Regions from separate parts of the Microvirgula curvata genome, predicted to be linked through region 3. Evidence: predicted binding sites of a transcription regulator. Region 3 holds the regulator's gene; each other region holds the start of a gene.
The links. The regulator FliA, encoded in region 3, starts transcription of late flagellar genes. The targets are predictions, from matches to a motif close to GCTAAAGNTNNNNNNNNNNCNGCCGATAAT.

Region 1 (10,682 bases), on a different contig from region 3:
CAAGATCTACACCAAGGAAAAGAAATTTGACACCATCCTTGTTGCACAACCTGTCGAATGTAGAATTTTTGCCGACAGAGTCGTGGCCGAGATTTTCTACCAGATCCCGATCTCGTCCTACCATCGCAACCGACATCAAGGGGTCGATGGAGCGAATGGCTTCAGGCCGCTGGCGAATATATTCGTTGAGAGCGCCCATGTGCGAGCGCGTTTTCTCGACATCATAAACATCGCCATTGCAAAAGCTGAATGTGAACGTGGGTACGCATAATGTTTCAACGCCAAGTTCTTGCAAGGTTTCATATAATGCTTGCAGGAGCGCTGAACGTTTCAATTCCGGGTTTGGTGTGCCGAATGACAATGCGGAATGCATATAAAGAATCTTGCAGTCACTGGCCCCGACTGCTTTTAGCGCTTCCAGCAGGTCGCCGCGGGTTAGCCAGCAGCCATTACTGTTGAATAATCTTTGGCTTTTCATTCACTTATTCCAGGACATATTAAAATAGTTATTTCAAAGACATATTTGCAGTGCGTCCGCCATCCACTACAATTTGCTGCCCTGTGATCCAGCGCGCCTGATCGGAAAGCAGGAAGGCGGCGGCGGCTGCGGGGTCTTCCGGCTTTCCGCTGCCTAGCGGATATTGCTGGGCCAGATTGGCCATGATTTGAGGGTCAGAAAATGCTATTTTTGCCAGTGGCGTTTCAATCGCCCCCAGCACCATGGAATTGACTCGGACGGCTGGTGCCAGTTCAACGGCAAGTGCGCGCATCGCTGAATCCAGAGCGCCCTTGCTGGCACAATAAAGCGTATAGCCTCTTGCGCCGAACTGGCTCCATATGCTGGAAACAAACAATATGTTTCTGAGCTTTCCCTGATTGACCCTTTTCTTGGTCAGTACGCCTGTTATTTCCATGGCCGACGTGAAGTTGACTGTCATTATTTCCTGAGCTGCAGCATGGGTCAGGCTGCGGGCCGGCAAGATCTTTACGATGCCTGCACAGTGGACAAAGCAGTCTACCGCGATCTGGTTTTCTGCCAGAAAACCAGAAAGGCTCTGGCCCAGATCATCTGCATGACTGAGGTCATGGGTCCAGATCAAATGGCCGTTACCATGACAAAGCTGCCGCGTTTCTTCCAGCTGAGCAACATTGCGGCCATGGAGAATGAGCCTGTGTTCCTCTGACAGGCGCATTGCCAGGGCTCGCCCTATACCGGATGAGGCTCCGGTAACAAGGCAGAAATCCCCTTCACCCCTTGCCATTATTTGGCTCGACTCTGCACCAGCGCGGCCAGATCACCAACCGTAATGACTGGCACCAGATCAGTGGCCAGAATATTGACATGGTAATCTTGGTCAAGCATGGCCAGAATGCTAAGCACTGTCAGCGAGTCCCACAGTTCGAAATCGCGCAGAACGGCATCAGCGCTGACTTCCTCAATGCCGACTTCAAGAATTTCAGCCAATTTTGCATAAAGTGTGTTCATCTTGATCTTTCTTATCGGTAATCAATCGTATCGCAGAAACGAAGGTTGCCCATGCGCATGTACATCGAGGCCCATGTCAGCCCGACGCCAAAGCCTGCCAGGCAAAGGCGAAGCTGACCATTCATTAGCTCGTTCTTGAGGTTGTAAGCCAGTACAGCAGGAATGGTCACGCCGCTGCTATTGCCAAAATTTTCCACAATATTGCTTGGCATTTTATCAAACGGGATGCCAATCTTGTGTGCCAATTTTTCCAGCATGAAGCGGTTTGGTTGATGGAATGCGTAATAATCGATGTCATCATGCGACACTTTGGCAGAAGTCAGCAACGATTCAATCATTGGAGGGACTTCTACCTGTACAAAATTGAAAACAGCACTGCCATCCATCCGCAAGTGATCTTTGGCGCGAAGATTGTTGTCGCCGACATCTTCCAGCGTTGCTGTTTCACTGGATGCCGGAAGCCTGAACCCTCCGGCTGGAATAATTAGTGCCTCGCGGCCGGTGCCATCCATTTTCAAATTGGCGAAAATATCCTGTTGCCCCCCTCTCTCAACGATGGTAATAGAGGCAGCATCGCCAACAAGTGGATAGCTATTGCGGTCTTTTGGAGAGACTTTTCTGCTGAGAACATCAACATTTATCAGCACGACGCGGTGGATGCTGTCTTGCTCCAGCATCATGAAAGCCTGCATCAAGCCGACGAGAAATCCAGCGCATCCTTGGCAGATATCCAGGCAAAAAAGATCCTGCTTGAGTTTCAGGCGGCCTTGAATGACGCTGCTGGTTGATGGCATGAGGTAGTCGGGTGACTGGGTCACGACGATCATGGCGTCGAAATCTTCCTTGCCCAGCAGGCCATTGCTGAACAGGTGCTCAAGGCCAAATACCGCAAGATCAGATGCGCAAGTATTGTCATCAACCACGCGATGACGGTCATAGCCCATGACTTCCTTGAGCTTCATGGAACGCGACTCAGGGAAATTGAACTGCTTCATGTCATCGACAAAAGTCCGCTCGTTCGCGGGAAGAACGAGCAGCAGGCCGGAGCAGGTCTTGTCGTGGTATTTAAAGTCCATTAAATGGCCCCGCTTCTGATCAACAAGGCTTCAATGGCTTCTGTTTGGGAAAAATTCTCTGGCACAATATCTGCACCATCGATGGAGATGCCAAAGGTTTTGTCAAGGGCAGAAACTAGCATGATCATGTCAAACGAATCGAGCAAGCCGTCTGAAATGTAATCGGTCGACTGGCTAAAGTCAGATTCGGGTCTGATACTAATGAGAATTTCAATAATCCGATTTTTCATTTGGCCGCGTCCTTGCGCATGACTTGATCAATCAGGTTGTCGGGGGCAAAGCCGTAGTGCTCATATTTGGCAATTGCATTTTCATTGTCCTCGACAACCCATAATAAAATTCTTTTGGCCGTGGCAGTGTAGTAAAAAAATGCATGCATCAATTTTGAACCAATGCCTTCGTTTCTGTATTTTTCGTCCACAAACCAATACCGAACAGTTGCAGTCACGCCTTGTTGCTGGAAATAAAGAAAGCCAGCGAGGCCGTGGTCCTTTCTAACAACAAAAATCTGCCCTTGTCGTGCTGCGGCCTGTAATTCATCAAAGGAGGGAATTTGCTCGCTATGCCGGTCAAATGAATGCTGCAAAATGGCATGAATGGCATTCGCTTCATCCTCGCGAGCGGCTGCAACGGCTTGGTCTCTGGTGAATGGCGTTGACGTGCTGTTTGTCCGCGCTAATCGGCGCAGACTTCTGTATTTATAAAAACCTGCCTGCTCAAAGACGCTGACCAGTTCTGTGGTGACCTCGCTGGACCCAACAAGGTCGCACACCAGAAAATTCTCTGCCGGCAAATTCTGCAACGCTGCCTGTAACTCTGTCGGTGCACCGGCTGAAAAATGCACATGGAAGAAATCGTCGCTTTTTCTCAGAATGAGAGTGGCAGGTCCCCGCAAAGCTTCAAAGAGTTCTTCGTTTTTCAGCCACATGTCCAGCTTTTCCCGTGACGGGAAAAAATTCGTTATGTAGCGAGTGGCCGACCGCTTGCCCTCACTGATAATCAGCTGAACTTCCTGCGGGGTGGTAAGTAATTTCATCATTCACCAAAGTACAAGTCAGCCAGTTTTTTTCTATCAATTTTTCCGTTCGGATTCATAGGCAGTGCACCGAGTTGATGGAATGCAGTTGGTAGCATGTATTTGGGCAGGCGTGCTAAAAGTTTGGTACGTATTTGAGCCGGGGAGAGATCGGTGTCAGACTCAAAAAACAGAGTAATTTCTTTTTTTGGCGCATTGTATAGCACACAGCCATTTTTTATTTCTGTAATGGCGAGTGCTGCAGATTCTGTTTCTGCAAGTTCGATGCGGTAGCCCAGGTGCTTTATCTGGTAGTCCTTGCGGCCCGCAAAAATAATCTCGCCATGCTCGTTTTTATAAACCAGGTCTCCGGTTCGATAAATACGTTCTGGATAATGCGGATTTAACGGATTTTGTGTGAAAGCTCTTGCCGTCTGTTCCGGATTGTTGTAATAGCCTAGCGCCAGGGAGCTGCCACGCACACAAAGCTCACCCTGCTCATTACCTGTGGCGAGAGTATCGTTTTCCTTGATGATCAGAATGTCGGAATTCCGGCAAGGCAAACCAATCGGGATTGACTCGTCGTCAGAAAAGTCACGATCAACAACAAAATACGTGCAATCGACTGTGATTTCGATCGGGCCATAAAGATTCACGAACTCGGTGTTGACCAGTTTTTCTCGCCAGTAGTTCAAATGCTTCGTCGGGAAAACTTCTCCAGCAAAAAATATGCGCCGCAAGCAGTTCAAATTTCGATTTTCCAGCAAGTTCATATTCGCCATGGTCACCATGATGGTGGGTACCCAGAACAAAAACGTAGTTTGTTGGTCTTCCAGAAATTGTGCCAGCTTGGCCGGAAAAGCTGCCAAATGCTCCGGGATGATGGCGATGGTGCAACCCCGTGCCAAGCTAACGTACAGTTCCAGGGAATAAATGTCGAAATAAAACGGAGAGAGGCTCCCGATAATATCGGATGAACTGAATTCAAAACGTGTCAGGCACCAGTCGATGAAGTCAATGATGCTGCGATGGTGCATCACTACGCTTTTTGGGGTGCCTGTTGAGCCCGATGTATTGATGATGCAAACCGGGTCCGTATCAATGACGGCATGACGTCGAGCCGTTAGCTGTTCTGCGTCATGGTGGGGGGCAGACGTCAATATTTCATCAATGAAAATCAGTTTCTGCTTGTCGATGCCAATGGCCAGCAGGGCCGCCGCCATGCTGGCATCCGTGATGATCAATACCGGATCAATGTTGGCCAGTAATTTCTCCAGTCGTTGAACTGGAGACTTGCTGTCGAGGTTGGTATAGCAATGACCACTGTAGAGAATGCCCAGATTGGCAATGATCGTGCCGGCCCCTTTGGGCAGGAATACCGCAATGGGACGCCCGATCTGGTTTGCGGTTTGCATAATCTGACATGCGCAGCTCTTGGCCCGTTGCTCTAGCTCACGGAATGTATACTCTCGCGCATTATCAATGACCGCAATCCGGTCAGGAGAGTGCTTGAGGGCGCCCTCTTCCAGATACTCCAGAACATTCAACTGCATAGCTCTACCTTGGATTTGACATTTTGCGTACTTCCCTGCACTGAACAGTATCTTGTGCGGGATTACTCGAAATTCCTGACAATGCTTTCCAGCAGTCCCAGCGCATCCTTGATCTTGAGCAGGTTGTCCCTGTCGACCGCTTTCAGCGTGTCCTTGATCGCGGTGCTGGAGATGCCGGCGGTACGCGGCAGGTAGATGACCTCGCATGCGTCCTTCAACTCGTCGAACTTGCCGGCCCAGTCGTCCCCCATGCCGAGCACGTCCGCCTTCAGCCGGACGATGTCATGGCGCTTCTGCGCCCAGTCGTTTTCCGGAATGACGCTGTGCACACAGCGGATATTGGCGACGATCTCGGCGCGTTCCGCATAGGGAATGAAGGTGGCCTTGCCCTTGGTCGCGTTGAACTCGTCGGTCGATACCCCGACCACCAGCCGGTCGCCGAGCGAACTCAGGCGTTCCAGCAGGCGCAGGTGACCGATATGGAACAGATCGAAAGTACCGTAGGTCAGGACGGTTTTCATGCCAGATCCCGCTCGCGGATAAAGGCCTCGACCTGGTCCAGGATCGGGTGGGGCCCCCATTTGCGGATCTGTTTCGCGTAGGACATCGTCTTGGCCCAGCGTCGCGAGCGCAATGCCGAGAACAGCCGTTCATAGCCATAGAAGCTGCACAGGTCCTTCGATTCCGGCGTCAGGCAGTAGCCGGCGACCACCGCATCGAAGCCCGGGTCCGGAATCCGCCATTCACTGCCGTAGATGTCCTCGAAGAAGCGCTCCGGCGATTCCGGCGCCAGGAATTCGACGCCGAGGAAGGGCAGGGGCTTCAGTTCGAAACCGCGATAGCGCCAGCGCAGCTTCATTGCTCCCCGGTCAAAGCCCTCCAGGCAGCTGTCGCCGTCGCGGTGGAAGAAGAACATGTCAATAATGATGTCGGTCGGCTTGTGATGCAGCGCGGACACCCAGGCGTTCGGGTCGAGCATGGTGTCCGGCACCATGAAATCGGGGGCATCGTTGAAAGCGCCAACAATGGCTTCGCGCGACACATCCGCCCACAGGCCAAAGTCCATGTCCTTGTCGAACGGCAACAGGTCGCCGTCGCGGATGATGCCGAGCAGCGTGCCGCCGATCAGGAAGAACGGCACACCGGCCCGGGTCAGTGCCTCGTGGGCGGCCAGCAGGGCGACATGGGCGTCATGGACGACCATGTACTGTTCCTTTTTCTCCTCGAACATCTGCTCCGGCGGCAGTTCCGCCAGTTCGATCAGCTTCTGTTCGATGGCATGGTGGACCGAGCTGAATGCCTTTTCGACATCGCCCTGTTCGCACTCGACCACCGACACGTTCAGGTACAGCTCGGGGTTGTCCGGCCACTTGCTTTCGGCCTGGTCGAAAACGTCGTGCGCCTGATCGTATTTCTGCTGTTGCGACAGGCAGGCGATCAGCGAGGTATAGCCCCACAGGTTTTCCGGATTCAGCGCCATGGCGCGCCGGTAGGCGACTTCGGCCATGGTATGGGCGTTGAGTTTGCTCAGCAGCGAGCCGAGGTCGGTATGGATGTCGTCATCGTCCGGCGCAAGGTGGATGGCGAACATCAGCGCATACATCGCCTGCTCGGGATCGCCGGCGGTGTAATGGGCGCGGCCGAGCAGCACCCAGCAGCGCGCTGAGGTCGGGAACTTGTCGCAGATGTATTGCGCCACCGCAATCGCTTCGTCATAGCGGCGTTCGCGCGACAGCAGGCCGGCGAGAAGGGCGGCGCCGTCCGGATGGTCCTGGGCGCCGAGGCGCAGCATGTCGATGGCCTTGACATGTTCGCCACGGGCCGCATAGTACATGCCGAGTTCCAGGCAGGTGTCCAGGCTGGGCGCCAGCTCATGGCTGCGCAGCAGGGCGGTGCGGGCGGCCTCGGTCTTGCCGAGGCCCATGGCGGTCAGTGCCAGACTGTAGAACACATCGGCGCGCTCGCACAGGCGCTGACTGGCCCGTTCGAGCAGCGGCAGTGCTTCGTCGTATTTTTTCTGCAGCAGCTTGACGTTGCCGAGCTGGAAACTGGCTTCGGCATCGTCCGGCTGACGGGCCAGTTCTTCGCCACACACTCGCTCGGCCTGCTCCAGCAGACCGGCCGGTGCCTGAATATCCTTGAACAGCGTGGTCTTGTTTGAGTCGTCGACCTGGCGCGCGCGCGCCAGCGCTTCGCGGGCTTCCGGCGTGTCTTCGCAGACCAGGCTGTCCAGCCAGTGCGATACGCCACGGTAAATCTGGCCGGTACTGTCATGGGTGCGGGCGATACTGCGCTGGATTTCCGCCTGCAGCGGCGCATTGCCCTGATCCGGCCAGCGGGCCCGGGTTTCCATCAGCGCGGCTTCCAGAATCACGTGCGCGTCATCCACCAGCCCGGCATGCGCCGCCAGTTGCCCCAGCCCGAGCAAGGCCACCGGGTCGGCCGGATCCTGTGCCAACTGCCCGTGCAGCAGGGCCTCCGCTTCGGGGAGCTGGCCCTGTTCGGCCAGGTCGGCGGTCGTTTTCAGGATGGTGAGATCGGAAATTGTCGGGACGGGGGGCTTGCTGTTGGACATCATGTTCTCGGTCAGGAGTGGAGTGCGCGCGTAAAACCTATATAGGTGGTTTCACCCGGAAGGCATTCTATGGCGGATTCGGCTGACAGTGCCGATCGAATGTTCCGTCACTCTATCGGCCTGTGGCAATCAAATTTGATGCCCAACTAGAAAATTTGCAAAACATCCCTAAAGCCAACGCAACTGGCTCCGATAAAGCATGTGACCCGGAAGGAAGTACCGGCACCCAACCCACCGAACAATCGTAGCCTGCTTGGAGATCATCATGGCACTGTATGTCAACACCAACATTTCTTCGCTGAATGCCCAACGCAACCTGACCACTTCGGGCAGCGCACTGGCTACCTCGCTGCAACGCCTGTCGTCGGGCCTGCGCGTCAACAGCGCCAAGGACGATGCCGCCGGTCTGGCCATCGCTTCGGGCATGGATTCGCAAGTTCGCGGTAGCAATCAGGCTATCCGTAACGCGAACGACGGCATCTCGCTGGCGCAAACTGCTGAAGGCGCGCTGTCGCAAATTCAGGAAAACACGCAGCGTATGCGCGAATTGACTGTACAAGCGTCGAACAGCACCGTGTCGACAACTAACCTGAAACAAATCAAGAAGGAAATGGATGCCCTGGGCGCGGAAAACAAGCGTCTGGTGTCCAGCACCAAGTTCAACGGCCAGACCTTGTTTAGCTCTGCTTCCGCCAAGAGCTTCAACTTCCAGGTTGGTGCCAACAGCTCGGCCAACGACCAGATCAAGGTGACCATCGCCAAACTGGCCTTCTCGCAAGCTGCTAGCGCTGCCACCCTTAGCAGCAACACCAACGCTCGCGCCCTGCTGACCAAGTTTGACAACGACCTGAAGACCCTGGCCAACGCCCGTGCCGACCTGGGTGCCACGCAAAACCGCTTCAGCGCCGTGGTCAGCAACCTGCAAAACTACGTTGAAAACATCTCGGCTTCGAAGAGCCGTATCGTTGACGCCGACTTCGCTTCGGAAACTGCTACGATGACTCGTAACCAGATCATCCAGCAAGCTGGTACCGCCATGCTGTCGCAAGCCAACCAGCTGCCGCAGACCGCGCTGTCCCTGCTGAAGTAATTTCGGTGACGGGGATCTGATCCCCGTAGCGTGAACGGGGCCCCGGCCAGCCAGTCTGTGTCCGGGGCCTATTGACGTCAGGAGAGATCCATGCAGATCAACCCCTCGGCAACACCCATACAGCCGGCTGTCGCGGATGCGCGACAACCGTCCACATTGCCGCAGTTTGCCGGCCATGCGCCCGCGACGCCCGTGCTGACCAGCACCGCCGTTGCGCCTGTTCATAGTGCCGAGAGTTTGCGCAATGACGCCGATGCCGCTCGCGCCAAGGACCAGCAGCAGTCTGATGCGCTGCAGAAGTCGGTCCAGCAGTTCAATCAGACCATGCAACTCATGCAGAGCGATCTCGAGTTCTCGGTCGATGAAGACACCAAGATGCGTCTGGTCAAGGTTGTCAATCGCGAAACCAATGAAGTGATTCGCCAGATACCCAATGAGCAGATCGTCCAGTTCGCCAAAGTGTTTGACGAACTGCGCGGGCTGCTGCTCTCGGACAAGGCTTGATCCGGGATATCATCATTCATCATGCAGGCGTGCCGGGTCCGATCGTATGTCGGGCTGTCCGGTCGGCGAGGTCCGGCCGGTTCATATCGCACGACATGCGGCTAGTCGAGAGGAAATAACGTGGCTTCCATTACCGCCGCCGGCGCGGGCTCCGGCCTGAATATCGAAAGCATCGTCAGTGGTCTGATGTCGGTTGAACGGCAACCGCTGACCAAACTGCAGACGCAGGCAAGCAAGTACAACACGCAGGTGTCGGATATTGGCAAGCTGACGTCCGCACTGTCCAGCCTGAAGACGGCTGCGCAGAAACTGTCCAGCTACGATTTTCTCGATGCAAACACGGCAACCAGCAGTGACCTGACCGCAATCACGGTCAAGGCCGATGGTACGGCGAGCAACGGCACCTATGCGATCCAGACGACGCAGATGGCCAGCGCGCAGGCCGACGTGTACGACTTGGGTGGGATGACCGACGGCAAGCTGACGTTCGGTACCGCAGGCACGGACCCGGCGACCATCACCGTCAATGGCAAGACCGTCAATCTCGGCACTGGCGAGGTCAAGCTGACCCCGGCCGAGCTGGCGGCGAAAATCAATGGCGCCGGTGTCGGCGCGACCGCAATGCCGATTACCGACAAGACCGGCCAGCAACGGCTGGTGATCAGCGGTCAGAAGACTGGCGCGATCGACGGTGTAATCGGGACGACCAGCTTTGCCTCGCTGACCGGCGGCAGTGCCGCATTGAACGCGGCTGACTCCAAGGCGCCGAAAAATGCCGAATTCACCATCAACGGCATCTCTGCCGTCAGTCAGAGCAACAGTGTTTCGGGCGTGATTGGCGGTCTGACCTTCACCCTGCAAAAAGAAGGCATTGGATCGGTGACGGTGGGGCGCGATGATGATGCGATCGCCAAGAAGGTCGACGATTTCGTTACCTCGTACAATGCCGTCGTCTCGCAACTGACATCGATGAAGAGCGGTTCGTTCGGCAACGACAGCCTGCTGCGCTCGGTCAAGGATCAGCTGTACGCCGCTGTGTCCGCGCCGACCGACAAGACCAATACCGCTCCGGGCCCGGCGGACTATTCGCCGCTGGCCAATTTTGGCATCAAGCTCGGTGTCGGCGGCAGCCTGGTATTCAACAAGAGCGACTTCACCAAGGCGCTGGGCAAGGATGCCGATGCGGTCAAGGCGGCATTCGCCAGCAATGCGGAAGGGGTGACCGGCACGGTCAACAACCTGACCGACCCGGACAAGGGGCTGGTGACCAACCGCAAGAGCACGCTCGACGCGAACGTGAAGGCGAACACCAGCAAGCAGGAACTGATGTCGGCGCAACTGGTGAAGACCGAGGCGCGGCTGCGCGCGCAGTACGGTGCACTG
Region 2 (10,682 bases), on a different contig from region 3:
GGAACACCGCGTCCCGTACCTGGCCTTCCAGCCGGACCGGATCGCCGACCTGCCGCTGCTGCCGATCGAGGCTGTCGAAAGCAGCTATTACCTGCGCGTGTGCGTGATCGACAAGCCGGGCGTGCTGGCCGAACTGACCCATATCCTTGCCGACGAGTCGATCTCGATCGAAGCGCTGATCCAGAAGGGCAGCGAGCGTGACGGTCAGGCGGAGATCGTGCTGCTGACCCATCGCGTGGTCGAACGACGCGTGCAGTCGGCGATTGCGCGCATCGAGGCGCTCGCCAGCGTGACCGACAAGGTGGTGCGGCTGCGCATGGAGGCGCTCAATGGCTGACACCGGCGCCGGGATGCGTGTCCGGCACGCGGTGCGTGCCGACCTTCCCGGCATCGTTGACATCTACAACAGCACGGTGCCGTCCCGCCAGGTGACGGCGGATACCGAGCCGGTGACGGTCGCATCGCGCGAGCCGTGGTTCGACGCCCATTCGCCGGCGCGTTATCCGCTGTGGGTGCTGGAGGACGCCGCCGGCGTCATGCTGGGCTGGATCAGCCTCAGCGCGTTCTACGGCCGGCCGGCCTACGCGGCGACGGCCGAGGTCAGCATCTATCTGGCCGAAAGCGCGCGCGGCCGCGGTCTCGGCCGGCTGGCGCTCGACTACGCGCTCGAAGCCTGTCCGGCGCTCGGCATCCGCACGCTGCTCGGCTTCATCTTCGCGCACAATACCCCCAGCATGGCGCTGTTCGAGCGCCGGGGCTTCAGTACCTGGGGTCACTTTCCCGATGTGGCGGAACTCGATGGTGTCCGCCGTTCGCTCGTCATCCTCGGGCTGGCGCTGCCGCAGCCCAAACCTTAGTCAGACATCATGAAATATATCAGCACCCGTGGCGGCATGGCGCCGGCCCCTTTCTCCGACATCCTGCTGATGGGCCTGGCCCCGGATGGCGGGCTGGTCCTGCCGGAAAGCTACCCGCAAGTGGACCGGGCGACGCTCGACACATGGCGTGCGCTGTCCTACCCGGAACTGGCCTTCGAGATCATCCGCCTGTTTGCCGACGACATTCCGGCCGACGACCTGCGCCGCATCGTGCTCGACACCTATCGCGAAGACGTGTTCGGCTCGGCCGACATCACGCCGCTGAAAGTGCTGGAACCGGGCCTGTGCATTCTCGAACTGTCCAACGGCCCGACTCTGGCGTTCAAGGACATGGCGATGCAGTTCCTCGGCAACCTGTTCGAGTACGTGCTCGGCCGGCGCGGCGAGTCGCTGAACATTCTCGGCGCCACCAGCGGTGACACCGGTTCGGCCGCCGAGTACGCGATGCGCGGCAAGCACAATATCCGCGTGTTCATGCTCAGCCCGTACGGTCTGATGAGCCCGTTCCAGCAGGCGCAGATGTACAGCCTGCAGGATGACAACATTCACAATCTGGCGGTGCGCGGCGTATTCGACGACTGCCAGGATATCGTCAAGGCCGTCAGCCGGGATCACGTGTTCAAGGCCCGGCGCAAGATCGGCACGGTCAATTCGATCAACTGGGCGCGGGTCGTGGCGCAGGTGGTGTACTACTTCAAGGGCTATTTCGCCGCCACGGCCGGCAACGACGAGCAGGTCAGCTTCAGCGTGCCGTCGGGCAACTTCGGCAATGTCTGCGCCGGTCACATTGCGCGGATGATGGGGCTGCCGATCCGCCACCTGGTGGTTGCCACCAACGAAAACGACGTGCTGGACGAATTCTTCCGTACCGGCCGCTACCGTCCGCGTGGCACGGCCGATACCCATATCACGTCCAGCCCGTCGATGGACATTTCCAAGGCCAGCAACTTCGAGCGCTTCGTGTTCGATCTGGTCGGCCGCGATCCGAAGGCCGTAGCCGGGATGTGGGCGCGGGTGGATGCCGGTGAAGGGTTCGATCTGGCCGGCACGCCGGCATTCGCCCGCATTGCCGACTTCGGCTTCCTGTCCGGCAAGAGCACGCATGCCGACCGGCTGGAGACCATTCGTCGCACCGATGCCCGCTATGGCGTGGTGATCGACACCCATACCGCCGACGGGCTGAAGGTCGGTGAGGAATGGCGGGAGGGCGGCGTGCCGATGGTGTGCCTGGAAACCGCGCAGGCGGCGAAGTTCGAGGACACCATCGTCGAGGCGCTGGGGCGCAAGCCGGCTCGACCGGCCGGGCTGGACAATATCGAAGCCCTGCCGAAGCGGGTCGAGGTGGTCGATGCCAGTGCCGAGCTGATCAAGCGCTACCTGTCCGAACACATCGACGCCTGACCGGCCGTCGCGGGTTTGAGTCTGCGGCGGCTCGAACGCTACAATCCGCGCATGTCCAGATTGTCGCTGTTTCTGTTGTTGTCGGTTTTCCCGGCGCTTCCGGTCCTGGCCTCGCGCCAGGACATCGCCCTGATCGAGGCGCAGGCGCGCGCGTTCGCGCTGCAGGGCTGGCAGGGCGCGGCGGTGCGGCTCAGCTACGGTCAGCTTGACCGCAGGCTGGGCCTGCCTGCCTGCCCGTCGCCGGTTTATGCCTGGGATGGTCCCGGCCGCGAGGCCGCCCGTGGAGTGAAAATTTCCTGCGTGTCACCGAAGTGGTCGATCCGGCTGCCGGTGCGGGCGATTCCGAGCCAGACCGTGGTCATGATCAAGCGCACGGTGGCCACCGGGCAGAAGCTGGTCGCCGAGGACCTGGAGCTGGTCGAATCGCGCGACGGCAATGTGCCGCTCGGCGCGTTCGCCCGGATCGAGGACGTGGTCGGCAAGCCGATGGCGCGCACGGTCGTGCCGGGCCTCATGCTGCGGCGGGAAATGCTGGCCCTGCCGCTGGTTGTTCGCCAGGGGCAGCCGGTCCGCATCGTGGCGGACAACCCGGCATTCAATGTGTCCGCGCAGGGGGTGGCAATGACCGCCGGCAGCGAGGGCCAGTCGGTCGGCGTGCGCATGCCGAACGGCCGGATTCTGCGCGGGACGGCACGCGCGGACGGCAGCGTTGCCATCAGGTATTGAAGAAATGATCTACTGTGTAACGGCAAGACAATAAAGGCTAAAGCTGGATGACAATCCGCCGATAACTGCTGTAACAAGGGCGATACACGGACTCAATGCGATGAAAATCCAATCCAACATGGTGCATACTGCACCCCCGAGCGGCAACGCCGGAAGCAAGCCGGTCAAGCCGTCGCTGACGACGCCGTCTGCTGCCGGCGAGAGTGTGGCCATCAACCCGCTTGCCAGCCAGATTCAGTCGCTGGCCCAGGACGGCGCCGGCGAAATGACTTTTGATGCTGCGAAGGTTGCGTCGCTGAAAGCCGCCATTTCGAATGGCGAGTACAAGATCAATCCGGAAGGCATCGCCGACGGTCTGGTCCGCAGCTCGCAGGAACTGCTGTCCACGCAGAGTCAGGGCTGACAGCGTTCCGTTTTTTGTAAGTTGTCCACTTCATGACCGATACCCAGATCCAGTCACTGACCGAGTTGGTCGTTGCCGAAACCCGGCAGTTCGAACAGATGCTCGAACTGCTGGATGAAGAGCAGCGTGCGCTGATCGGCGGCAACATCGCCGATATCGAGAAGTTCGCCTCCGGCAAGCTGGAGCTGCTTGAGCAGATCGATCACAGTGCCCGTCTGCGTGCCGAGGCACTGCGCGCCTTCGGCATCGACAGCCGTACGGCACTGTACCGCTGGCTGTCCGACCGGCTGGAACTGCTGTCGATCTGGCAGCACCTGGAACTGGTGTCGGAAAAAGCCCGTGCCGCCAATGACCTGAACGGCAAGCTGATCTCGGATCGCCTGCTGAATGTCAATCAGGCGCTTTCGGCGCTGATGTCGTCCGAGGGCAGCACGCTGTCCTATGGCCGCGATGGCGGCAAGCAGAGCATTGTCGGCGGTGGCCGCAACCTCGGCGCCGCCTGATCCCGTCTCACCGAACGCCGCCGTCTATGGCATGATGGCGGCTGCTTTCATTTTGGGCTGCCCCCGATGAACTGGAACGTTGTCGCGCTGCTGCTGGTTGCCTTTCTGGCGGCGAATCTTCCCTTTGTCTCCAGGAAACTGTTTGGCGTCGTGACGCTGGCCAGGGCCAAGCATGCCGGCTGGCAGGCGCTGGAACTGCTGGTGATGTTCGGCGTGGTCGCCGTACTGGCCTATGGTCTCGAGGCCCGGCAATCGGCCGTGCATCCGCAAAACTGGCAGTTCTATGTAACCAATCTGGCGCTGTTCCTGGTGTTCGCTTTCCCGGGCTTTGTCGGCCGCCATTTCTGGCACCGCCGTGGCATGCGCCTGGGCTGACCTGTCCGCCTCTGGCGGAGTTGAAAAAAGCGCCCCGCGGGGCGCTTTTTCCATGACTGCGTTTCAGATCTTCGACTGCAGATAGTTTTCCAGACCCATCTGGTCGATATGGCGCAGCTGCTGTTCCAGCCAGCGGGCATGGTCCATTTCGGTGTCGTCGAGCATCTTCAGCAGAATGTCGCGGCTCACGTAATCATGTTCCTGCTCACAGGTCCCCATGGCTGCGCGGACATCGCGGACGACCTGGTATTCGAGTTCGAGGTCGCTTTTCATCATCGACGGCACATCGCTGCCGATATTCAGTGCCGACGGCACCATGGCCGGCGTGCCGCCAAGGAACAGGATGCGGCGGATCAGCCAGGCCGCATGCTCGGTTTCTTCCTGCATTTCGTGCTCGATGCGCTCGAACAGCTTGCCGTAGCCCCAGTCCTCATACATGCGGGAGTGAATGAAGTACTGGTCGCGTGCGGCGAGCTCGCCAACCAGAAGGTGGTTGAGGGCGCCAATGACTTTTGCACTGCCTTGCATGGTGTTCTCCTTATTCGTTGTCGCCGGTCAGGCTTTGCAGGAAGTTCGGCAGGCCGACGGCGCCGATCAGGCCCAGATGGGTTTCGGTCCAGTCCAGCTGCTCTTCTTCGCTTTCCAGCAGCTCGGTCACGATGTCGCGGGTCACGTAGTCCTGCTCGCTTTCCGCCAGTGCGATCGCCTTGCGCATGTCGGCCAGGCCGCCGTGGATCAGCTTCTCGTCACAGGACAGCATTTCCGGCACGGTTTCACCGATGAACAGCTTGCCGAGTTCCTGCAGGTTGGGCAGGCCGTCGAGGAACAGGATGCGTTCGATCACTTCGTCGGCGTGCTTCATCGCCTTGATCGACCACTTGTATTCGGCGCGGTCGAGGAGCTTGTAGCCCCAGTTGCGGCCCATGCGGGCATGCAGGAATGACTGATTGATCGCCGTGAGCTGGTACTTGAGCACGCCGTTGAGGGCGGCAATGACTTGCGGGTTGCCTTGCATAGTGTTCTCCCATCCGGAAATCCAGCATGCATTATCAGTCATTACGGCACACACAGCCATGCCCGCACTCACGAAGGGTCAGTGCGGGCACAGGAATGGGGGGCGCGGGCGGGATCAGGCAGCCAGTGGCAGGCGGGCGCCCATGGGTTGCAGCAGAACAGTCTGGCGTGACGATTGCTGTTGCGCTTTCGCTTCGCACAGCACCGAATGGGCGCATTTCGCGCATTTTCCACACTGGGTGGCGACGCCGAGATCCTGGGCCAGTTCGCGCAAGGTGGACGCACCGTTCTCGACTGCCCTGTGTATCTGGCGATCGGTTACCGCTTTGCACACGCACACGTACATGGAGGTCACCCAGTGAATGAAATACGTTCTCATTCTTGCATGAGTGAGAACGGTTTTCAATAGCCACTTATCGGGTTTGAATACAAGAGCTAACGGGCGGGATTCACCTTTTCGGCCAGGGCGTAGGCACGGGCCGTGGCCGGTCGGGCGGCGATGGCGTCAAACCAGCGCTGCACGTGCGGATAGTCGGCCAGATCGATGTGCTGCTTCTGGTGCGGCACGGCCCACGGGTAGCAGGCGATGTCGGCGATCGAGAACTCGTCGGCCAGAAACTCGTGCAGTGCCAGACGCCGGTTGAGAACGCCGTACAGGCGCTCGGTTTCCTTCTGGTAGCGCTCGATGGCGTACGGCACTTTCTCGGGTGCGAACTGGCTGAAATGGTGATTCTGTCCAAGCATCGGCCCGAAGCCGCCCATCTGCCAGAACAGCCATTCGGTCGCGGCGAGCCGCCGGTGCGGGTCGGCCGGCAGCAGCTGGCCGGTTTTCTCCGCCAGGTACATCAGGATCGCACCGGATTCGAACACGCTGACCGGGCCGCGGCCGAAGGCCGGTGCGTGGTCGACAATGGCCGGAATGCGGTTGTTCGGGGCGATGGCGAGGAAGTCGGGCGCGAACTGCTCACCGGCGCCGATGTTGATCGGCTTGATGGTGTAGTCGAGACCGGTTTCCTCGAGGAACAGGGTGATCTTGTGGCCGTTCGGGGTGGTCCAGTAGTACAGGTCGATCATGGCGGCTTCCGTTTTGCGGGGCGTGATGTCAGTAGAACGGCTTGTCGCCGTCCGGCCGGGTCTTGAAGCGCTTGTGCAGCCAGAAGTACTGCTCCGGCTGCTCGCGGACGCGCGCTTCGATAAACGCATTCATGCGGGCGGCGTCTTCGGTCTCGTCGCCGCACGGGAAGTCGTCCCACGGTGGGAAGACTTCCAGTTCGTACCGGTCCGGCGAGACCCGGCGCGGGATGACCGGCACGATCCTGGCCCGGGTCAGGCGGGCGATGCGGCTCATCGCGGTAATGGTGGCTGCCGGTACGCCGAAGAATGGCACGAAAACCGCTTCCTTGGCGCCCATGTCCTGATCGGGCAGGTACAGCAGTGGCGTGTGGTCCTTCATCGCCTTCAGCAGCGGGCGCAGCCCTTCGGTGCGGGAAATGATCTTGGCGTTGCTGAAGCGCTGCCGGCCCTGGTAGATGCGCCGGTCGAGCACTTCGTTCTTCTGCCGCGCGTAGATGCTGACCAGTGGCACATCCTGGTTCAGTCGGTAGACGCACATTTCAAAACCGACAAAGTGCGGGTACAGGATGATGACGTTCTCGTCCTTCAGGTCGGTCAGGTAGTGCAGGTTCTTGTAGCTGACCAGTTCCCTGAAGCGTGCATCGGGGGAGTACCAGACGATGCCGTATTCGAGCATGAAGCGCGCCATGGCGTGGAAGTGATCGCGCAGCAGGCGGTCGCGTGCAGCCGGGGTCCAGTCGGGAAAGCAGGCCTCCAGGTTGCGGCGGCCGACGCGGCGACGCGGCGCGACCAGGTGGTAGGCAAGCCAGCCGACCGGCCGGGCGATGGCATTGATGGCGGACAGCGGCAGAAAATGCAGCAGCCAGAGAATGAAAAAGGCAAAACGCACGTGGCGGTTACTCCAGAGGGACGTCCGTGGTCGGGCGCTCGTCGGCGCCGGCCGGGTGTTTGAAACGACTGTAGCCCCACAAATATTGTTCGGGCGCTTCACGCACCAGCGCCTCGACCTCGGCATTGATGCGGCGGGTGTCCTGGTAGCGGTCGCCGGTGAACGGCACGCTCAGCGGCCGGATGCGGACCTCGAAGCCTTCGCCGATCTGCAGCCGGCGACCGTAGAAGAAATAGGTGTCGACGTCTTTCATCTCGCCGAGGCGCGAGGCCAGCGTCATGGTGTAGGCCCACTGGCCGAAGAACGGCACCCACAGACCTTCGCCGCTGCCAGGCACCTGGTCCGGCAGCACGATGGTCGCCTCGCCGTGCTTCAGCGCCTTCATGATCTGGCGCACGCCGGCCGGCGTGGCCGGTGCGGTATTGCCGTTGTCGCGGATCCGGCCACGCTGCATCAGCGGCTGCAGCCACTTGACCTTGGGCGGACGGAACATGGCGGTCAGCGGCACCGGCAGCCGGCTGGCCAGATAGCGGCCGGCGATGTCGTAGGCGCCGAGGTGCGGGGTGATGAACAGCAGACCGCGACCGGCGGCGATCGACGCCTCGACCGCGTCCCAGCCCTGGCACGCACGGACCATGCCGGCGACCCGGCGCGTGTCCTGGCACCAGGCCGCTGCCAGCTCCAGCGCCGACATGCCGGTATGGGCTGCACTGTCGCGAATTAAACGCCTATAATCGGGCGCATTTTCTGCGAAACCCGCCAGTTTCAGACTGTTGCGGGTTTTCTGTCCGAAGCGCGGAGAGAGGACGAGTGCCAGTCTTCCGCTGACCCAACCGATGCGCTGAAGCGCACCCAGCGGGAGACGGCTGATCAGCCAGACCAGGGCAGAGAGCAGGTTTGACATGATAGGGGAGCGTGACGGATACGAATCAAACCACGTATTCTAAACGTTCCGATCTCCCGATTTCAGGAAATCCTTGTGAGCGAATACCTCTTTACCTCTGAATCCGTTTCCGAAGGACACCCGGACAAAGTCGCCGACCAGATTTCCGATGCGATCCTGGACGCGATCTTTACCCAGGACCGTCACGCGCGTGTCGCGGCCGAAACCCTGGTCAATACCGGGCTGGTAGTGCTGGCCGGCGAGATCACCACGCATGCGAACATCGACTATATCCAGGTCGCCCGCGACACCATCCGTCGCATTGGCTACAACAGCTCGGATCTCGGCTTCGATGCCAAGGGGTGCGCGGTGCTGGTCGCCTACGACAAGCAGTCGCCCGATATCGCCCAGGGCGTGAATGAAGGCCAGGGCCTCGATCTCGACCAGGGTGCCGGTGACCAGGGGCTGATGTTCGGCTATGCCTGCGACGAAACGCCAACGCTGATGCCGTTCCCGATCTACTACGCGCACCGTCTGGTGCAGCGTCAGGCCGAACTGCGCAAGGACGGCCGCCTGTCGTGGCTGCGTCCGGATGCCAAGAGCCAGATCACTTGCGTCTATGACAGCGAGACCGGCCTGCCGAAGTCGATCGACACCGTGGTGCTGTCGACCCAGCACTCGCCGGATATCGATCATGCCATGCTGACCGAAGCGGTTATCGAGGACATCGTCAAGCCGGTGCTGCCGGCTGAAATGCTGACCCGCGACACCAAATTCCTGATCAACCCGACCGGCCGTTTCGTCATTGGCGGCCCGATGGGCGATTGCGGCCTGACCGGCCGCAAGATCATCGTCGATACCTACGGCGGCGCTGCGCCGCACGGTGGCGGCGCGTTCTCGGGCAAGGATCCGTCCAAGGTCGACCGCTCGGCCGCCTATGCCGGTCGCTACGTGGCGAAGAACATCGTCGCCGCCGGTCTGGCCCGCCAGTGCCAGGTCCAGGTGTCCTACGCGATCGGCATCGCCCAGCCGACGTCGATTTCGGTCGACACCTTCGGCACCAGCCGAATCCCGAACGAGCAGATCGTCGAACTGGTCAAGCGCCACTTCGACCTGCGCCCGAAGGGCATCGTGCAGATGCTGGACCTGCTGCGCCCGATCTACACCAAGACCGCCGCTTATGGTCACTTCGGCCGTGAAGAGCCGGAATTCACCTGGGAAGCAACCGACAAGGCCGCCGCGCTGCGCGCCGACGCCGGCCTGTAAGCGGATAAAGGCGGGCACCGTGACCCCGGCACCCTCCGCCCCCGCTTCGCCCATCCGCTCTTCATCGCGGGAGGTGCGGGCAGACTGACGGCACCCTTTGTGGTGCCGTTTGCCTTGACGGCATGCGTCCGCAGCCGTTGACAGCAGCGCATGCCATGATAGGCTCGGCCGTTTTCTTCAGGGCCTGCCATCGTGGATGAGGACATGCTGCTTACCCGTTCTCTGCCGGCCGTGCCGGACCTGCTCGCGCTGACCGCTGGCGCACCGCAGTCATTTCCTTTCCTGCTGCAGTCGTCCGCCGACAGCGGCTTCGATATTCTGTTCGCATTGCCGCAGGCGCAGCAGTTGTATTTTGATGGTGACGGCGCCCGCCTGCTCGCCGATCTGGCCGCGCTGGAATTGCGGGCGATCGAACGGCCGGACCCGCGCCTGCCGTTTGTCGGTGGCTGGTTCGTCTATCTCGGCTACGAAATGCTGCACACCTTCGAGCCCCGCGTGCCGGCACCGATTGCCGATGCCTTCCCGCTGGCGGCGCTGGTGCGCGTGCCTGCCGCCATCGTGGTCGACCGTGCCGCCGGCACGGCGACGCTGGTGGCGGAAACTGCTGCGCAACTGGCCGAGCTGGCCGCACAGGTCGACGCGGCGCCGGCCTGGCAGCCCGCCCCGCTGCAGCTGCTGGCGCTGGAGGAGGATGCGCCGGGGCGTTATGTCGATGCGGTCGAACGCATCAAACACTATATTCGTGAAGGCGATGTCTTCCAGGTCAATGTGTCGCGCGAGTGGCGTGCCCGCCTGAATGCCGGTGCCAGTGCGGCCGACGTGTTTGCCGCACTGCGCCAGGCCAATCCGGCGCCGTTCTCAGCACTGGCCGATTTTGGCGACTGGCAGATCGTCAGCTCGTCACCGGAACGGCTGGCCCGGGTGTCGCCGCAACGGGTCATCGACACCCGGCCAATTGCCGGCACTCATCCGCGCGCGACCGATCCGGTCGAGGACGCCGCGCTGAAGGCGCGGCTGATTGCCGACCGCAAGGAGCGCGCCGAGCATGTGATGCTGATTGACCTTGAACGCAACGATCTGGGCCGGGTCTGCGTGCCGGGCAGTGTCGAGGTCGACGAGCTGATGAGCGTGGCCAGTTACGCGACTGTCCACCATATTGAATCCAGCGTGCGCGGCCGCCTGCGTGATGCGGTCGGACCGGCCGGCGTATTTCGCGCCCTGTTTCCCGGCGGCACCATCACCGGTTGCCCGAAAGTGCGCTGCATGCAGA
Region 3 (10,682 bases):
GTGACAGGGTTGACCACGGAGCGAGCTGGCTCAGCCAAAGATGGCGTACTGCTTCGGCGATGCCGTAGCTGAAGCTGGCCGCGCCGGCGCGACCGACCACGGCGAACAGCCCGGCCGTCGGTGCCAGTGCGTCCAGCAGCGGACGGCAGGTATCAATGGCGGCCGGGTCGTCGCTGCCGACGGCCAGTCCGAAGCCGAGCGTGGCACCGCAGGGGTGCCAGGGGCCGGCCAGTTCCAGATAGGTGCAGCGGAAGGTGGCTGCCTGCGCGGCCCGGGCCGCGATCTGCCCGAACCAGTCACCGGAGACATCGACAAAGCAGCGCGGTCCGGGGGCGGGAGGGGCCGCACACAGCCAGTTCCAGCCGGTGGCGTCGCCAATCAGCAGCGTGGCGTCGCCGACCGGCGGCGCCGTGACCCGCATCGCGGCCAGACCCTGGTGGTCCAGTCGCTCGCGCACCCAGTCCAGTCGTTCTGACTGGCCCGGGATGGCGATGAGGGTCGCGCCGGGAGTGTTCATGGCAGCAGCAGCCGATCCGGCATATCGGGTTCAGCCAGTCGCTTCAGCCACCACGACAGCGCACGGGCCGGGCGTTTTTCGGCCCAGGCATAGGAAATCGGCGTGCTGTGCAGCGGTTCTTCCAGCAGCAGCTCCACCAGGTCGCCCCGCTCCAGCGCATCATGCGCCAGTTGTGCCGGCAGGAAGCCGACGCCTAGACCGGCAATCTGCGCGGCCAGCTTGTCTTCCAGTCTCGGCACGGTCAGCGTGTCCTGCCCGGACAGCAGGGCCGAGGTGCGTGGTGCCAGAGTGCGCGAGCTGTCGGCGGCGACCACGGCGCGGAAGCGACGGATCACGTGCGGCGGCAGCGGCTGCGCCTCCTGCGCCAGCGGATGGTCGGGGGCAACGGCGAACAGGAAGTCGGCATGGCCCATCTGCCGGCTGAAGACGCCGGTCGGGGCTGCTTCGGAAGCGCCAATGGCGAGATGGGCCCGCTTGCTGATCAGCGCGTCCCAGGCGCCGCCGAAGACTTCGTGCAGGAACTTGATCCGCGTGCCGGCATTGATGGCGTCGAACTCCCTGACCAGCGGGTACAGCCGGGTCACCGGCACCCAGTCGCCGCAGGCGATGACCAGTTCGGTTTCCCAGCCGCGCGCTAGCTGCTTGACGCGCTGCTCGAGCGAAAACGCCGCATCGAGCAGATAGCGACCGTCGCGCAGCAGGGTCTGGCCGACCGGCGTCAGCCGCGCGCGATGGCCGCCGCGGTCGAACAGCAGCACGTCGAGGTCCTGCTCCAGCTTCTGCACGGCATAGGTGACCGCCGACGGCACCCGGTTCAGTTCCTCGGCGGCGGCGGCGAAGCTCCCCTTGCGGTCAATCGCGTCCAGCACCTGCAGTGCGTCGAGCGTCAGGCGCATGCCATCTCCTTTCAGGCCACCACATTGCGCGGCACGCCGGCCAGCCAGGCGTCGATATTGTCGACCAGCATGCGCGCCATCGTCGTCATCGCGCGGCCGCTGGCCCAGGCCACGTGCGGCGTCACGATCAGGTTCGGCAGTTCGACATCGAGCAGCGGGTTGCCGTTCACTGGTGGCTCCTCGCTCAGCACATCAAAGCCGGCGCCGGCCAGCGGGCCATCGCGCAGCGCGGCTACCAGCGCCGCTTCGTCGACCAGCCCGCCGCGGGCGGTGTTGATCAGCACGCAGCCCGGTTTCATCCGCGCCAGCTCGGCCGCACCGATCATGCCGCGGGTACCGTCATTCAGCGGCAGGTGCAGCGACAGCGCGTCGGCGCTGGCCAGCCCTTCGTCGAACGACAGATAGCCGGGGCGGACCGAAACGGCACCACGATGTTCAAGCTGGAACACTTCCATGCCGAAGGCGCGGGCCTTCTGCGCCAGATTGCTGCCGATATCGCCGCTGCCTGCCACCAGCAGGCGCTGGCCGGCCAGATCGGTGATCGGCGCCGACAGCAGGCAGAACTGCGATGACTGCTGCCAGCGCCCGGCCAGCATGTCGGTGCGGTAGGCGAGCAGATTGCGCTTCAGCGCCAGCAGCAGCAGGAAGGCATGCTCGGCCACGCTGTCGGCGCCGTAATTGCGCACATTGCACACGGTGATGCCGAGCCGGCGGCAGGCGTCAATGTCGACATTATTGACCCCGGTCGCGCAGACGGCGACCAGCTTCAGGTCGGGAAGCTGTGCCAGCGTGGCGGCGTCCAGCACATGCTTGTTGACCACGGCGACGCGGGCTCCGGCCAGCCGGGCAAGGGTATCGACCGGTTCGGTATGCGGATGGTCGATCCATTCGTGCGAGGCGACCGGTGCCGGCAGGGCGGCGGGCAGGCTGGCGCGGTCGAGAAAAACGATGCGGATAGTCATGGCAGCTGGCTGGACGAAGGGTCGGGGCAACGATTGTAGCCTGCCGGCACCGGCTTGCGTTCGTGCCGTGTGCCGACAAACGTGCCTGCTTTTGGTGCAATGCAACACGACAGTGCGGGGAATCGCGGCTATATTGGACTGCAAGCGCTGTTTTTCAGTTGTTTCATGCATTCGGACTGGCTGGCACGCTTGATGCTTTGTTATTGACGAGCCCCGGCGGCGGGGCTCTCAGGGTTGTGTTGAATCCGGCCAGGGTACTCCGGTGCCTGCGGCCACTTTGACAGCGGCGTCCATTCGCCTGCCGTGCCAGTCACGGAAAGCGGATGCGACGCCCTTTTTTTGCCTGCCTGTCCCGTCTTTGCATATCGCCACAAAGCCTTTCCCACTTGGCGCAGTTTTTGACATCGTGGCGTCCATCTGCATGAGGAATTCATATGAACGCTGGCAAAGTCTGGCTGGTCGGGGTCGGTCCCGGCGATGCCGAACTGATGACGCTGAAAGCCGCCCGGGTGCTTGGAGAGGCCGATGTGTGGCTGGTCGATGACCTGGTCGGCGACGACGTGCTGGCGCTGGCCAGGGCGGACGCACGGCTGGTGCGGGTCGGCAAGCGGGGCGGCTGCCGCTCCACCCCGCAATCGTTCATCAACCGGCTGATGCTGCGCCATGCCCGCCAGGGGCGCCGCGTTGCCCGGGTCAAGGGCGGCGACGCCATGCTGTTCGGCCGGGGCGGCGAGGAGGCGGCGTGGCTGCGCGCGGCCGGCATCGAGGTCGAGGTGGTCAACGGGCTGACTGCCGGCATGCTGGCGGCAACGGCGATCGGCGTGCCGCTGACCCATCGCGACTGCTGTCGTGGCGTGGCCTTCGTGACAGCCCATGCCCAGGATGGCGGCGAACCGGACTGGGCCGCACTGGCCCGTTCCGGGCTGACACTGGCAATCTACATGGGCATGAAGCGGCTGGACCGTATCCGCGACGGACTGATGGCCGGCGGGTTGCCGGCGACGACACCGGTGGCCGTGGTGCAGTCGGCGAGCACGCCGAACCAGCAGCAACTGCTGACCACGCTGGCGCAACTGCCGGCACAGGCGCTGGCGGCCGGCCTGGGCAGCCCGGCCATCGTGCTGGTCGGTGATGTCGTCGCGCTGTCGTCACTGGCGGAATGGCCGGACGGTCTGTCGCGCGCGGCCTGAAAGCCGAGACGGTCTGCAAAGGTGCAGGTGCTCGCAAAAATGCGGCACGAAGAACTGAATCAGTCGGGCCTGCACCGACGCCACTCACCACGCAGGTGCCCACAAAAAGCGGCAGTCAAATCCAGCTGCGCAGCTTGCCGCGCAGGCGCGATACCGCCTGGCTGTGCAGCTGGCAGACGCGCGACTCGGTCACGCCGAGCACCGCGCCGATTTCCTTCAGGTTCAGTTCTTCCTCGTAGTACAGATTCATCACCAGCTGGTCGCGTTCCGGAAGCTCCTTGATGGCGGCGACCAGGTGTTCGCGAAAACGCTGGTCACCGAGCATCGCGAACGGGGTCTCCGCTTCGGGGCCGGCGACATGCTCGATGAACTGGGTGCTGCTGCCTTCGTCACTTTCGTGGCGGAAATCCTCGTAGTAGACCAGCTGGTGGCCCTTGCAGTCGTACAGCATGGACTGGTACTCGTCGATGCTCATTTCCAGCCGTTCCGCCACCTCGCTCTCGTGCGGGGCCCGGCCGAACTCCTGTTCCAGTGCCGTCAGCGCCTGCTCGATCTGCTTGGCGTTGCGGCGCGCCTGGCGCGGCAGCCAGTCGATGCGGCGCAGTTCATCGAGCATGGCTCCGCGTATGCGCTGGCTGGCGAAGGTTTCGAACAGCACACCCTGGCTGGTATCGAACTGCTGGGCCGCTTCGAGCAGGCCGATCATGCCGACCTGGATCAGGTCGTCGAGCTCGACGCTGGCCGGCAGCCGGCTGACCATCATGCTGGCCAGCTTTCTGACCAGTGGCGCGTGAGTAGCCACATCGACGGTTGTCGACGCGTCTGCGGGAAGATAGGCACGACGAAGTTTCATAAGTTGACAGCTAGACGATGATTTCTGACGGGTCGGGTTCGAGCAACCGTGCGGCATCACACAGTCGGGAAAACAGTTCATGCGCGACACCGGAGCCGGTGGCCCACAGTGGCAGGGCATGGGCGAGCTGGTTGGCGGCGGTGGCGATCTCGCTGGTGTCGAACGACTGGACTGCCGTCGTCTTCAGCACCGTGGCCCGCTTGGCCCAGTGGTCTTCCGGCACGTAGCCGACCCAGCGCAGCGAAACCGGCAGGTATTCGCTGGCTACCGTGGACAGCCGGGAGAACCAGTGCTGTGCCTCGTCCAGACTGTGCACACGGTTGACCAGGACGTTGAACTTGCGGCGGCCGAACTCGCTGACCAGGTATTTGACGGCAGTGTACGTCTCGGTCAGTCCGTCCTGATCGGGCGACAACACCAGTACGATATCGCCGGCCACCGCCGCCAGCAGCGGCGTCTGCGTGGGGGCGTCGATCAGCACGAATTCGGTGTCGCGGGTCAGGGCCAGATATTCGCTCTGCACGCGGTGGGCCGAGACGTCACTCAGCGCGGCCAGCACCGACGGGCGCGCATAGCCATTGAGCAGGTTGATGGTGCCGCCGAGCGGGCTGACGGCCGCATCCAGCGCCAGTTGCTGCGACAGGACCGTATCCAGCGTCTCGCTCGTCGACAGGTTGAAGCGGCGCAACAGCGGCTGGCCGGCATGGCCGTCGAGCAGCAGCACCCGCCGGCCATGGGTCACGCCGAGTGCGATGCCGAGTTCGGCGACCAGGGTGGTGACACCGGACGCCCGCCCGCCGAGAAAGGCGAAGCTGGCCGATAGCGCGTTGCCGAGCGACAGTCGCCTCAGGCTGGCCGCCTGATCGTCGAAGCGGGTCATGCGGTCTGGCCCCACTGGGCCGCCTGCAGGATGCGGTACTCGTCGGGTTCGTACGAGAACGGTCCGCGCGGCTGTTTCAACGGCTGGAACGTGCGTTCCACCAGATAATTGGCATCGGACAGGTACAGGTCTTCCGGCACCCGCTGACCATTGGTCACGTACAGCACCGGCAGCCGGTGGCGGATTGCCACGTCCAGCCCGACCCCGAGCGTCGGCGCCTCGTCGACCTTGGACAGGATGCAGCCGGCCAGGCCCTCGCCCTGATAGCGGGTGATGACATCCTGCAGCGTATGACCGGCGGCATTGGCCGACAGCAGCAGGATGCGCCGCACCGGCCGCTTGCCGGCCGCGTACATGCGCGTCTGTTCGCTGACGCGGTTGTCGCGCTGGCCCATGCCGACCGAGTCGATCAGCACCAGCTTCTTGTGGGCGAGGTCGGCCAGCGTCAGGTGCAGGTCGGCCTCGTTGTCGACGGCGTAAACCGACACGCCAAGGATGCGGCCATACAGTTTCAGCTGGTCCTGGGCCCCGATCCGGTAGCTGTCGGTCGAGATCAGTGCGATCGATTCCGGACCGTGCTTGATGGTGGCGCGGGCGGCAAGCTTGGCCACGGTGGTGGTCTTGCCGACGCCGGTCGGGCCGACCAGCGCGTAGACACCGCCCTTGTCGATGATGTCCTCTTCCTCCGGCAGCACGCGCAGATTGTGCGCCAGCGCCGACTTTGCCCATTTCAGCGCGGCGGCTTCGTCGAAGTGCGCCGGCAGCTTGGCCACCAGCTGGCGGCACAGTGCCGGGCTCATGCCGACGGCAAGCAGCTGGCGGAACAGCTCGGCCTGGCGCGGGTGGTATTCCTCGAGGTTGGCCCAGGCCAGGCTGGCGAGCTGGGCGGTCAGCAGTGCCTTGAGTTCGCGCATTTCGTCGCCCAGCTCGTCGAGCTTGGCCTCGGCGCGAACCGTGGTCGGCGCCGCTTCGGCCGGTGCCTTGTCGCGCGGCGCTGCCTCTGCCGCCGGGGCCGTTTCCGGGCGGGGTGCCGGCTCGGCGCGGGCGGGTTCCTCGCGATTGGCGGCCTCCTCGGCACGGGCGATCAGGCGGCTGAAGTCGACACGCTTGATCGACGTGTCCGGCTCATTGGGCGGAATGATCCGCGCCACCGGCTCGGCCAGCGGCTCGACCGGCAGCGCATAGGTGCGCGCCAGCGCACTGGCGACCGGGGACGGCTTGGCCGATTTTGGCGGCAGGGCGGCCGCACTGCCGCCATGTCGCGGCGGGTGCTTGACGTTGGTGGCCAGCGAAGCCGCCAGCGTGTTCACGTCGGCGTCGGCTACCGCCATGATTTCGATGCCGCCGCCGGGCACGCTGCGGTTGCTGAGGATCAGGGCATCGGTACCCAGCTCGTCACGCACCTGGCGCAGTGCATCACGAGTGGTTTTGCCGAAAAACTTTTTGACGACCATAAGGCGTTATCCCACTGTGAGACTAGCTGCGTGCCCCGACCACGCCGACCACGCGAATGGTCTTGCTGTCGGGAATTTCATTATGGGCCAGCACGGCGAGCTGGGGCAGGGCGCGGCGCATGAATTTGGACAGGACCGGGCGCAGGGCCTGTGGCGTGATCAGCACCGGGTTCAGCCCCTGCTGCTCGATCCGCTCGGACTCCTGGGCCGCCGACTGCAGCAGGGTTTCCGCCAGACCGGGTTCGAGGCCGCCGCCGGCCTTGCTCTGCATGGCGCCGATCAGGATGCTCTCCAGCTGCGGATCCAGCGTCAGCACCGACAGTTCGTTCATGCCGGGGAACAGCTGGGCGACGATGGCGCGCGACAGCGTGATGCGCACGGCCGCGGTCAGATCGTCGATGTCCTGGGTTTGCGGCACGTGTTCGGCCAGCGTCTCCAGTATGCTCTTCATGTCGCGGATGCTGATGCCTTCGCCGAGCAGATTCTGCAGCACTTTCTGCAGCGTGCCGATCGGGATGATCTTCGGCACCAGCTCCTCGACCAGCTTTGGCGATTCCTTGCCGACATGATCGACCAGTTGCTGGGTTTCCTCCCGGCCGAGCAGCTCGGCGGCATGGTTCTGCAGAATATTCGAAATATGGGTGGCGACCACCGTGCTGGCGTCCACCACGGTATAGCCGAACGTCTGCGCTTCCTCGCGCTGGCGCGCCTCGATCCACAGCGCCGGCAGTCCGAAGGCCGGGTCGGTGGTCGGGACGCCCTTGATTTCGCCGAGCACGCGGCCCGGGTTGATCGCCAGGTACTGGCCGACAAAGGCCTCACCGCCACCGACCTCGACCCCCTTGAGCAGGATGCGGTAGGCGTTCGGGCGGATTTCCAGGTTGTCGCGGATATGCACAGCCGGCAGCAGGAAGCCGACTTCCTGTGCCATCTTCTTGCGGATGCCGCGAATGCGGCGCAGCAGCTCGCCGTCCTGGGTGCGGTCGACCAGCGGAATCAGGCGGTAGCCGACCTCGAGGCCGACAGCGTCGACCGGCTGCACGTCGTTCCAGCTGACTTCGGCCACCGGGGTTTCCGGCGGCGGCGGCGACTCGGATTCGGCCCGCGCCTGGGCTGCAGCCAGCTCCCTGGTGCGGTGGTCCTGCCACCATGCCAGCCCGGCCAGAATGGCGGCGATCAGCAGGAAGGCGAAGTGCGGCATGTTCGGGATCAGGCCCATCAGCCCGATCACTGCCGCAGTGATGTACAGCACCTGCGGCTTCATGAACAGCTGGCCGAGGAACTGCTCGGACAGGTCCTTTTCGGTGCCGACGCGGGTGACGACGATGCCGGCGGCGGTCGAGATGATCAGGGCCGGGATCTGGGCGACCAGGCCGTCACCGATGGTCAGCAGCGTGTAGGTCTCGGCCGCGACGCCGACCGGCAGGTCGTGCTGGACGATACCGACGATCAGCCCGCCGATGATGTTGATCAGCATGATCAGGATGCCGGCGATGGCATCGCCGCGCACGAACTTGCTCGCGCCGTCCATCGAGCCGAAGAAGTTCGCTTCCTCGGTGATCTCCTGCCGGCGGCGGCGGGCGTCGTCCTCGCCGATCAGGCCGGCATTGAGGTCGGCGTCGATGGCCATCTGCTTGCCGGGCATCGCGTCGAGGGTGAAGCGGGCGCTCACTTCCGCAATCCGCCCGGCCCCCTTGGTGATGACCACGAAGTTGATGATGGTCAGGATGACGAACACCACGATGCCGATCGCGTAGTTGCCGCCGACCAGGAAGTGACTGAAGGCCTCGATGACCTTGCCGGCCGCGTCAGCGCCGTTGTGACCTTCCATCAGGATCACGCGGCTCGACGCGACGTTCAGCGACAGCCGCAGCAGGGTGGTGACCAGCAGGATGGCCGGGAAAGCGGAGAACTCCAGCGGCTTCTTGATCTGCAGGCCGACCATCAGCACGATGATCGACACGGCGATGTTGAAAGTGAAAAACACGTCGAGGATCACTGTCGGCAACGGCAGGATCATCATCGCCAGGATGAGCAGGATCAGGACCGGACCGGCCAGCGCCGCGACGTTCAGGTTGAAACGCTGGAGCAGCAGGGAAAAATTCATTACGCGCGAGGCTCCTCATGCGGCGAAGTGTCGGCGGGGGCTTCATTCGCTTTTTTCTTGCTTTCCGGGTCGAGCTCGGTCGGTACGGGCAGCGATTCCGGATACAGCGGCGCGATGCCGCCATTCGACTGGTAGTTCTTCAGCTGGAATACATAGGCCAGCACCTGCGCCGCGGCGGTGTACAGCGCGGACGGGATTTCGTCGCCGATCTCGGCGTTGTGGTACAGCGCGCGGGCAAACGGCGGCGCCCGCATGATGGTGATGTTGTGCTCGCGTGCCTGCTCGATGATCTTCTCTGCCAGTTTCAGCGTGCCCTTGGCCAGAATGCGCGGTGCGCGCATGCCGTCCGCGTACTGCAGGGCCACTGCGTAGTGGGTCGGGTTGGTGACGACGACGCTGGCGTTCGGAATCTCGCTCATCATCCGGCGGCGCGCAGCCTCGCGCTGCAACTGGCGAATGCGGCCCTTGACCTCGGGACTGCCTTCGCTTTCCTTCATTTCCTGCTTGACCTCTTCCTTGGTCATGCGCAGATTCTTGTGATACTGCCAGATCTGGAACGGCACATCGACGACGACCAGCAGCACCAGCGCGCCGGCAACGATCAGCAGCGTGTGCTGGGTCAGCTCGATGGTCCGGGTCAGACTCTGGTCCATCGACAGCTTGACCAGACCGATGATCTCGGCACGTTCGTTCCAGATCACCCAGGTGGCGACGCCGCCGATCAGCATGCTCTTCAGGATCGCCTTGCCGCCCTCGACCAGACTGTTCGGCGAAAACATGCGCTTGATGCCGCTGAACGGGTTCATCTTCGAGAACTTGGGCTCGAGTGCCTGCCAGCTCAGGTTCCAGCCGCCCATCAGCAGCGGGGCGACCACGGCGACAATCATCAGGGCCCCGAAAATCGGCATGATGGCGATCAGTGCATCCAGCCCAAGGTCATGCAGCCGGCGCGTCATGATGTCGGGTTCGGCCAGCGTCGGCTGATCGAAGGTCAGCGCCTTGCTCAGCACCAGCCGCATCTGCTGGTACAGCGAATTCCCATAGGCGATCAGCATGGCCACGGCCGTCATGGTGATGGCGAACGTACCCAGCTCCTTCGACCGCGGAACCTGCCCTTCGGTGCGGGCCTGCTGCTGTCGCTTGGGTGTCGCATCTTCTGTGCGTTCGAGACCGCTGTCTTCCGCCATGGCAATCGTTGGTCAAGGTTTTGTAAATGAATGTGAGCGCGAATTGTATCACGCAAGGGTCAGGATATTTCCTGGCGATGGTGAGGGGTTAAGCAAACATTAATGTGTCAAATCCAGAAAATATGTAGGAATGATCTTAAATTTTATCAGCACTCTGGCTACATCCAGGCCGGGCAGGGGGTAACAACATCTCTCCTGTCTGCAGGGGATGGCGTGATGGCCGCAGGCCGGCTACAGTAACCGGTTTTCCGCTGGGCAGTGAGCCATGAAGCCTTATCTCGATCTGATGCGCCATGTCCTTGAACACGGCAACCTCAAGACCGACCGCACCGGCACCGGCACGCGCTCGGTGTTCGGCTGGCAGATGCGTTACGACCTCGCCGCCGGTTTCCCGATGGTCACCACCAAGAAACTTCACCTGCGCTCTATCATTCATGAGCTGCTATGGTTCTTGCGTGGGGATACGAATATTGCCTACCTGCAGCAGAACGGCGTGCGCATCTGGGACGAGTGGGCCGACGAGAACGGCGACCTCGGTCCGGTCTATGGCTACCAGTGGCGCAGCTGGCCGGCGCCGGATGGCCGCCATATCGACCAGATCGCCAATGTGGTCGAGCAGATCCGGCGCAACCCGGA

Region 1: a site for FliA is predicted at 7,873-7,902, ahead of ACYVG8_RS16700 (flagellin N-terminal helical domain-containing protein). Genes of this name have one in related genera too.
Region 2: a site for FliA is predicted at 3,042-3,071, ahead of flgM (flagellar biosynthesis anti-sigma factor FlgM). Genes of this name have one in related genera too.

What each region holds. Positions count from the first base shown of each region.
Region 1 covers NZ_BAAGUB010000035.1:374,445-385,126, forward strand. Annotated here, with positions in the region: gene ACYVG8_RS16655 (AAC(3) family N-acetyltransferase) at 1-478, opposite strand, end outside; gene ACYVG8_RS16660 (SDR family NAD(P)-dependent oxidoreductase) at 507-1,262, opposite strand; gene ACYVG8_RS16665 (acyl carrier protein) at 1,262-1,486, opposite strand; gene ACYVG8_RS16670 (3-oxoacyl-ACP synthase III family protein) at 1,498-2,562, opposite strand; gene ACYVG8_RS16675 (hypothetical protein) at 2,562-2,792, opposite strand; gene ACYVG8_RS16680 (GNAT family N-acetyltransferase) at 2,789-3,598, opposite strand; gene ACYVG8_RS16685 (amino acid adenylation domain-containing protein) at 3,598-5,130, opposite strand; gene ACYVG8_RS16690 (adenylyltransferase/cytidyltransferase family protein) at 5,193-5,651, opposite strand; gene ACYVG8_RS16695 (tetratricopeptide repeat protein) at 5,648-7,708, opposite strand; gene ACYVG8_RS16700 (flagellin N-terminal helical domain-containing protein) at 7,971-8,795, shown strand; gene ACYVG8_RS16705 (flagellar protein FlaG) at 8,886-9,299, shown strand; gene fliD (flagellar filament capping protein FliD) at 9,420-10,682, shown strand, end outside.
Region 2 covers NZ_BAAGUB010000035.1:265,452-276,133, forward strand. Annotated here, with positions in the region: gene ACYVG8_RS16165 (homoserine dehydrogenase) at 1-337, shown strand, start outside; gene ACYVG8_RS16170 (GNAT family N-acetyltransferase) at 330-857, shown strand; gene thrC (threonine synthase) at 867-2,279, shown strand; gene flgA (flagellar basal body P-ring formation chaperone FlgA) at 2,331-3,005, shown strand; gene flgM (flagellar biosynthesis anti-sigma factor FlgM) at 3,106-3,408, shown strand; gene ACYVG8_RS16190 (flagella synthesis protein FlgN) at 3,441-3,911, shown strand; gene ACYVG8_RS16195 (DUF2818 family protein) at 3,978-4,286, shown strand; gene bfr (bacterioferritin) at 4,350-4,814, opposite strand; gene bfr (bacterioferritin) at 4,825-5,301, opposite strand; gene ACYVG8_RS16210 (bacterioferritin-associated ferredoxin) at 5,416-5,646, opposite strand; gene ACYVG8_RS16215 (glutathione binding-like protein) at 5,736-6,374, opposite strand; gene ACYVG8_RS16220 (lipid A biosynthesis lauroyl acyltransferase) at 6,403-7,263, opposite strand; gene ACYVG8_RS16225 (lysophospholipid acyltransferase family protein) at 7,271-8,167, opposite strand; gene metK (methionine adenosyltransferase) at 8,243-9,412, shown strand; gene ACYVG8_RS16235 (aminodeoxychorismate synthase component I) at 9,617-10,682, shown strand, end outside.
Region 3 covers NZ_BAAGUB010000002.1:17,931-28,612, reverse strand. Annotated here, with positions in the region: gene ACYVG8_RS00210 (hypothetical protein) at 1-517, opposite strand, end outside; gene ACYVG8_RS00205 (LysR family transcriptional regulator) at 514-1,413, opposite strand; gene ACYVG8_RS00200 (D-2-hydroxyacid dehydrogenase) at 1,425-2,375, opposite strand; gene cobA (uroporphyrinogen-III C-methyltransferase) at 2,810-3,565, shown strand; gene ACYVG8_RS00190 (RNA polymerase sigma factor FliA) at 3,681-4,418, opposite strand; gene ACYVG8_RS00185 (MinD/ParA family ATP-binding protein) at 4,429-5,298, opposite strand; gene flhF (flagellar biosynthesis protein FlhF) at 5,295-6,752, opposite strand; gene flhA (flagellar biosynthesis protein FlhA) at 6,775-8,859, opposite strand; gene flhB (flagellar biosynthesis protein FlhB) at 8,859-10,046, opposite strand; gene ACYVG8_RS00165 (thymidylate synthase) at 10,312-10,682, shown strand, end outside.